2 regions of the Amphibacillus indicireducens genome follow, and region 2 is predicted to be linked to the other one. Evidence: predicted binding sites of a transcription regulator. Region 2 holds the regulator's gene; the other holds the start of a gene.
The links. The regulator NrdR, encoded in region 2, represses ribonucleotide reductase genes. The targets are predictions, from matches to a motif close to AACACNATATATNGTGTT.
Positions count from the first base shown of each region.

Region 1: nrdD (anaerobic ribonucleoside-triphosphate reductase) is a predicted target of NrdR. The motif match lies at 1,440-1,457, and genes of this name have one in related genera.

Region 1 covers NZ_BAABDL010000096.1:4,100-7,530, reverse strand. The annotation lists gene nrdD (anaerobic ribonucleoside-triphosphate reductase) at 1-1,279, opposite strand, end outside; gene ABD814_RS09105 (PHP domain-containing protein) at 1,639-2,388, opposite strand; gene ABD814_RS09100 (energy-coupling factor transporter transmembrane component T family protein) at 2,419-3,246, opposite strand; gene ABD814_RS09095 (ABC transporter ATP-binding protein) at 3,230-3,431, opposite strand, start outside.
Region 2 covers NZ_BAABDL010000140.1:4,105-7,535, forward strand. The annotation lists gene mutM (DNA-formamidopyrimidine glycosylase) at 1-66, shown strand, start outside; gene ABD814_RS12340 (manganese efflux pump) at 151-780, shown strand; gene coaE (dephospho-CoA kinase) at 817-1,416, shown strand; gene ABD814_RS12350 (cytosolic protein) at 1,531-1,926, shown strand; gene nrdR (transcriptional regulator NrdR) at 1,950-2,420, shown strand; gene ABD814_RS12360 (replication initiation and membrane attachment family protein) at 2,483-3,431, shown strand, end outside.

The DNA of each region.
Region 1 (3,431 bases), on a different contig from region 2:
AATTTAATGTCACAACACCCAAGTTCATTCGACCTGACGTCACTTCATTGCCATCTTCATCCTGCCACGATTGTAAGAATGAGCGACAACCCATCGGCACCTTAAAACTACCTGTCAGTTCAACAAGCTTGTCATAGCTCAATACGTCTGGATACATCCGCTTCGTTGAACACTCTAGAGCCAATTGTTTAATGTCGTAATTCGGGTCTTTCGCTTCAAGGTTAACGCCTCGCTTCAATGTGAAGACGAGTTTTGGAAAAATTGCCGTTCGTTTTTCTTTACCTAATCCTTTAATGCGGATTTTAAGAATCGATGATTGAATTTCACGCTCTAACCAGCTTGTCCCTAAACCAAAACCAAGTGTCGTGAATGGTGTTTGGCCCTGTGAGGTATAAAGTGTATTGATTTCATATTCTAAGCTTTGCATCGCATCATAAATATCTTTTTTCGTTTTTTCGACCGCAAATTGCCTTTGACGATCAGCACCATCAATCCATTCTTGAGCTGTTTGAAGATTTTTCTCATAGTTTAATTGCGCATATGGTGCTAAAACTTCATCGACTCGATCAAAGCTACAACCTCCGTATTGACTTGACGCCACGTTGGCAATAATTTGTGCTGTTTGTGCTGCTGCCGTCTGAATCGATCTTGGTGATTCCACTTCAGCATTACCGATCTCAAACCCCTCTTCAAACATTGTTTTAAAATCAATCAAACAACAGTTTGTCATTGGCGCATAAGGTGTGTAATCTAAGTCATGATAGTGAATTTCTCCTTTTTCATGTGCATTAGCGACATGTGGAGGCAGCATTCTCAGGCCGATCGTTTTTCCAACACTTCCGGCCGTTAGATCACGCTGGGTATTAAAAACATTACTATCTTTGTTAGCATTTTCGTTCACTACTGTTGGATCCTTATCTAACAATTGGTCAATTTTTTGATTAATATCGCGACTGTTTTTTCGTATATTTTCTTTTTCGATTCGACGTTGAACATAGCTTTCGGCTAAGTCATTCATTTGATGGCTATGTAAGCGTTGCAAAACATATTCATCAATTAAAGACGTATCGATAGAAGCCGGCTTATTTTGTTCGATAATGTCATCAACTTCAGATGTTATCTGTTCGATTGTTTCTTTTAAATAAGGTAAGTTTGACTTTTGCACGGCCTGAATTAATGCATTTCTTATTTTTAAAGGGTCATATTTTTGTGATCGACCATCCCTCTTTTCAATTGCTAGTTTAACAGATGCTCTTTCGACTAATTTCGTGTCTATCATTATGTATTTTCCCCTTTCAATCCAATTCGGTTTATTCGATAAGTTATTTTATAAATCCCATAAAAATCCCTAAAAGGTACGCCCTCCTTAGGGATTTTATTGGTTTTTTTCCTTGGTTGTTCAACATCTTGCGCGATGTGATCTGTTATTTTTAATATATCACGCAATATATGGTGGGTCAATGGACAATTTGTGTCTACATTTAGTGTTTTTTTATTTTTTTGACATTTTAAGCTTGACATCACCCTTCAATTAAGTAAGAGTCATTTTGCCTCTTATGACAACTTTCAATTGGATTAAATAATAAAACAACACACCCAATCAGACTGATAATCTAATTTGGTGTGTTGTTGAATCTGCTAAACTAGTGTTTTCTCTTTAATCATTTTTTTTACTTCATTGGCTGCTTTAACTTTTTCTGATAAACACGGGGAAATTTTTGTTTCGTAATTGCCTGCTCGAATAACTTTCCTTAGCTGATTGATCGTATCACATTCGGGAAGGATGTTGATAATTGAGCCATATTGTAAATGGTGATGCGTGTCACTACCACCAACAACCGGAACATTATACTTTTTCGCAAATTTTCTTACACGCTCTTCAATTCCTGATCCATAAGTATAGAGATCTTTCCCATTTAAGTCATAAGCATCAAACTGCTTAAGTACTGCTCGATCATGGTGAAGCCAAGGTGTTGATTCACGTAATGGATGGGCACCTATTTTTAAAACATTAAAGTCTTCAAGGAGAGCGATTAATTCTTTGACCGTGATAAAGTTTTCCTCATCTTGAAAAGCAACTAATATTTGAGCCATCGTTAGAATATCTTCGCGTGTTCCAATCACTAAGAAATGACCTGTTTCTTTCACATCGACTTCTAGGCCACAAAATACTTTGAGTCCTTCAATCTGATAATAGTCTGCTTGATATGAGAATTCAGTTTCAAGCGTTTGATAGAGTTCAACAATATTTGCTGAATTAAAGTGCTCTGTTATTGCCAGCGCAGTAAGTCCACTTTCCTTAGCTGCTCGCATTTTTTCTTTAAAGCCTTCTAATGAAGTCGTTATTTTTTTCGATAAGTTGGCGTGGGTATGAAAATCAATCTGCATATACATTCTCCTCTATAAAAAGTTAGTTAATTAGGATGGAAATTGGCTTCCAAACCATAAAATCAGCAAAATAAGCATCAATTGTGAAACGATAAAAAGATAGTCTTTCTTTCTAAGTTTTAAATAAGCTAATTTTTGTTTCTTTGCTTCAGGGTTATGCAGCGAATACGAGAAGCCTCGTACTTCTAATGCTTCAACAGTCAACCTTGTTCGCTTAGCGACGTTTAACATCAGTGGATAGAACGATTTAACAAATACTTTGATATAATAGTAGACCATTCGCCATTTTAAAAAACCATGATTTTCTGGCGTTTTCCCACGTAATCTAAACGATTGAAAAATTTGGTGAAATTCATCAATCAAGATCGGAAGCATCCGGTAGGCATAAGAAATTGAAAAACTAAATTGGGCTGGTAATCCGATACTTAGTAAACCATCACTCAGTTTCTCAGGACTCATACTAGCAAAAACAGATACACTCGCAATCGACATGATAAAAATTTTCATCGATAAGGTCAGAAGTGGTAGAACAGCTTGGAGTGAGCCACCACCAAAGATGGCTGAAAAAAACAAAATCGTAAATAGTTCCGTAATAATCCCTATTCCCAGTAAACTCAGGATCAGTGGACTCACTCTTGATACAACTGCTAAAAATGCAGTATAAATGATAATCGTAATTAAAATTGTATTGTTAAACGTGAACCAAGGTAAAAGACTGACAACCAAGTACCAAAAAATTAGCACCCTTGGATCGATTTTAGCCAAGTAAACATCTGGTTTTCCGAAAGCAGTTTTAATCAATTCAAGCTTGATTGTTTCAACATTAAGGACGTTTTTAATTTTAGCCGTTAAATCCATTGACACTTACCTCCTTCACGCGTGCGACAAATTCATCGACTGAGAGTGTTGACTGAATATTTAAGGCAAGACTTAGTTCCGCGATTTGTGGGAGTTTAAGTCCTGCTTGTTTCCAAATTTCAACCCGATCAAACAATAGCTTTGGTGTCCCATCAAATATGACTTTCCCGTGCTCCATCACGATC
Region 2 (3,431 bases):
GGATCTGAAATTGAAAAATTTAAAGTTTCTATCGTGGTACCCACATTTGTCCAAGCTGTCAACTGATTTCTTAACCGAAATCAATTCACACCTTTTTTTCTTCATCCATATACTATTTCAAGTTAGACTTTGAGCTTTGAGAGGGTGTGGATGGAGATGGTTGAATTACTCTCCTTATTTTTATTGGGAATAGCGGTTAGTATTGATAGCTTTATGGTCGCTTTTAGCTATGGCTTGAAAAGATTAACGTTAGCTAAACCGATGATTGTTCTGATTGGACTTTGTTCAGGATTGGCTTTTGGTTTAGCGATGATGGCTGGTCAGTTACTGATCTTGCTGATGAATGAATTTGTCATTAGTCTGATTGGTGCGATTTTGTTAATTGGTTTAGGTGTCTATAGTTTAATCACATTTGATCAGGAAAAAACAGTGACTGAAAAGCAGTATGATATAGAATTAAAGCGATTAGGTATTGTGATTCGAATTTTGAAAAAACCAGTCCTTGCTGATCTTGATCAGTCGGGTGATATAGCCGGTTTAGAGGTCGTTTGGTTAGCGGTCGCGCTGTCGATTGATGCGAGTGTCGCGGGTCTTGGGGCGTCTTTAGTTGGAATTGATTTGATCGGGATGGGATTAATCTTTATCATGACGACTGCTTTTTTAGCGCTTGGTTTATATATTGGGCGTAAGTTTGCTAAAAAGGAATTACAAGGTTGGGTGCGTTATATTCCTGGCCTTTTGTTAATACTAATTGGAGTTAGTCGGTTATTACTGAGTTGATAGTTAAAAACGATTAAGGATAGTGTAGGTGATTCGATGGGAGCTATTGTTGGTTTAACAGGTAGTATTGCGACGGGGAAAAGTACCGTTGCGGCTCTTTTTGCTCGTGAGGAGATTCCGATTGTTGATGCTGATTTAATTGCACGTCAGGTGATTGAACCTGGCCAACGTGCATACGATCAAGTTGTCCAAGCCTTTGGTCATGAGATTTTAGCACATGATCAATCGATTAATCGTGTTAAATTGGGGCAGATGATTTTTAATGATCAAAAAAAACGTGCTCAACTGAATCAAATTGTTCATCCCGTTATTATTGAACAATTGATTGAAGATCGAGATCGGTTAATTAAAGCGGGGCACCCTTTAATTGTGCTTGACATTCCACTTTTATATGAACTGGATTTAGCCAAGCTTGTTGATCGGGTTGTTGTTGTCTACTCAACAACTGAAAATCAACTTATTCGCTTAATGGCGCGCGATCAGTTGTCTGAACGCGAAGCACAGCAACGGATTGATACACAAATATCAATCGATGAAAAAAAGCAACGAGCAGATTATATCATTGATAATAATGGTACAAAACAACAGACAGAAACACAATTTCACCAGCTATTAGAAATTCTTTTTTCTATGTAAACGGTTTTACCATATTAATCGTAATTGTGAAACAATAGTGTTATAATTGATGATAGTCTATTATGTTTATATACGGCGACAGATAATTTAAATTATATTAATGGGGTGTCATTGATGGGGTTTAAAGAAACATTTAATAAATACTTTAATAATCATTCTGAATCTCGTGATAATCATTGGGATAAAAATCTAAAAACGAAATATTTTAAAACAACGAAAGATAAAGCATTTGACAAAGTTCTTTATTACTTTAGACAACAACAAAATTGTGAGATCAATTCTGAGTCTCAAAAACATGGGGAAATTAGTATCAATTATAAAGGCAAGCGCCGTGCTTTTGTAATTGTAACAATTATTATGGTTAAACCGTATCGAACGGCAATTGACTTTTCAATTACGACTGAGGGCGGTATTTTTGACTTAGGATTTAGCCATAACTTAATCCCTAAATTTTACCGAGATCTAGAAAAGGAAATTCCACTTTTAGATCAACAAGAACAAGTCTATTAATCCAAAGATGGGAATGAAAAAAGATGCGGTGTCCAAGCTGTCAAAATAAAAATACTCGTGTCTTAGATTCACGACCGATCGAAGAAGGAGACGCGATTAGAAGACGACGTGAATGTGAAGAATGTAGTTACCGTTTTACGACATTTGAACGAATTGAAGAAATGCCGTTAATTGTCGTTAAAAAAGAAGGTGTACGTGAAGCTTTTAGTCGGGAGAAACTGATTCGTGGTCTAATCAAGGCGTGTGAAAAACGACCAGTCTCACATGAACAACTAAAGCAACTAGCGATTGATGTTGAACGGGAATTAAGAAGTAGAGGTTCTGCAGAAGTAGAAAGTAAAGATGTCGGTGAGTTAGTGATGGATCATTTAGCTCAAATCGATGAAGTTGCTTACGTTCGCTTTGCCTCGGTTTATCGTCAGTTCAAAGATATTAACGTCTTTTTAGACGAACTAAAAGAAATTATGAGTTATACCGATAAAAAAGAAAAATGAGCCGTGTAGGCTCTTTTTTCTTTGTGCTATAATAGAGGCACAAAATAAAAAGGAGGCATAATATGCACCAATCAATTGGGAAAATTCTACCTGCAGATCATTTCACGATTACTAAACATCGTTCATTTACTGAAGACCACTATCAATCACTCTATCAACTCTATCAACCAATAATTGGTGTGGATGCGACAGCATTTTATTTAACGTTGTACCACCTTTTTCAGCCGAGTCAAAAACATAGTCACCATCATTTAATGCAAATTTTAAATTTACCATTGAACGCAATTTATCAGGCACGATTAAGTTGTGAGGCAATTGGACTTATTCATACATATAAAAAAGACCTCGAAAGTGGTTCGGTCTATCATTATCAATTGAACGAGCCACTTACGGCTAAGCAATTTTTAAAAAATGATCTGTTGAATCAGATGTTGCTTCATCAAATTGGGCGTCAGAAATATCAATTGATTCAGGAATCAGTTAGTTTGGTTTTTGAGGGTCAAGATCAGAATCAGCTAGGGGAAAATGTGACGGCTCGCTTTTCTGATGTGTTTCAGTACAATGGGGCAACGCAGTCGTTGGTTCCAGTCGCTGAGCAGGGTGATGAGCCGAAAGCTGTGCCGGTGATGCAAGGTGCTGATATTGACTGGAAGTGGCTTGAGCAAAGTTTGATTGATCGAATGTTACCGGCGAAAAAGATTCTTTCTAGTGACAATGTAATGTTAATTGAACAGATGGCTGGTCTCTACCAATTGACGACGACACAGTTGGATAAGGCGATTCAATGGGCGGTTACGAGTGATCATCAGTTAAGTCGGGAAGAGTTTAAAGCGGCTTGCTTGGACTTGGTAGAAACATTGCCAGAACAACAAGTGAAAATTGTTAATCAACGAGAGAAAATAAAGCCAACAGACCAGACGAACAAATCAAAAAGAGAGCAATTTGTAGAACGGATGGAGACGATTAGTCCAAAAGAGTTATTGGAGGATTTGTCGAGTGGGCGACAAGCAT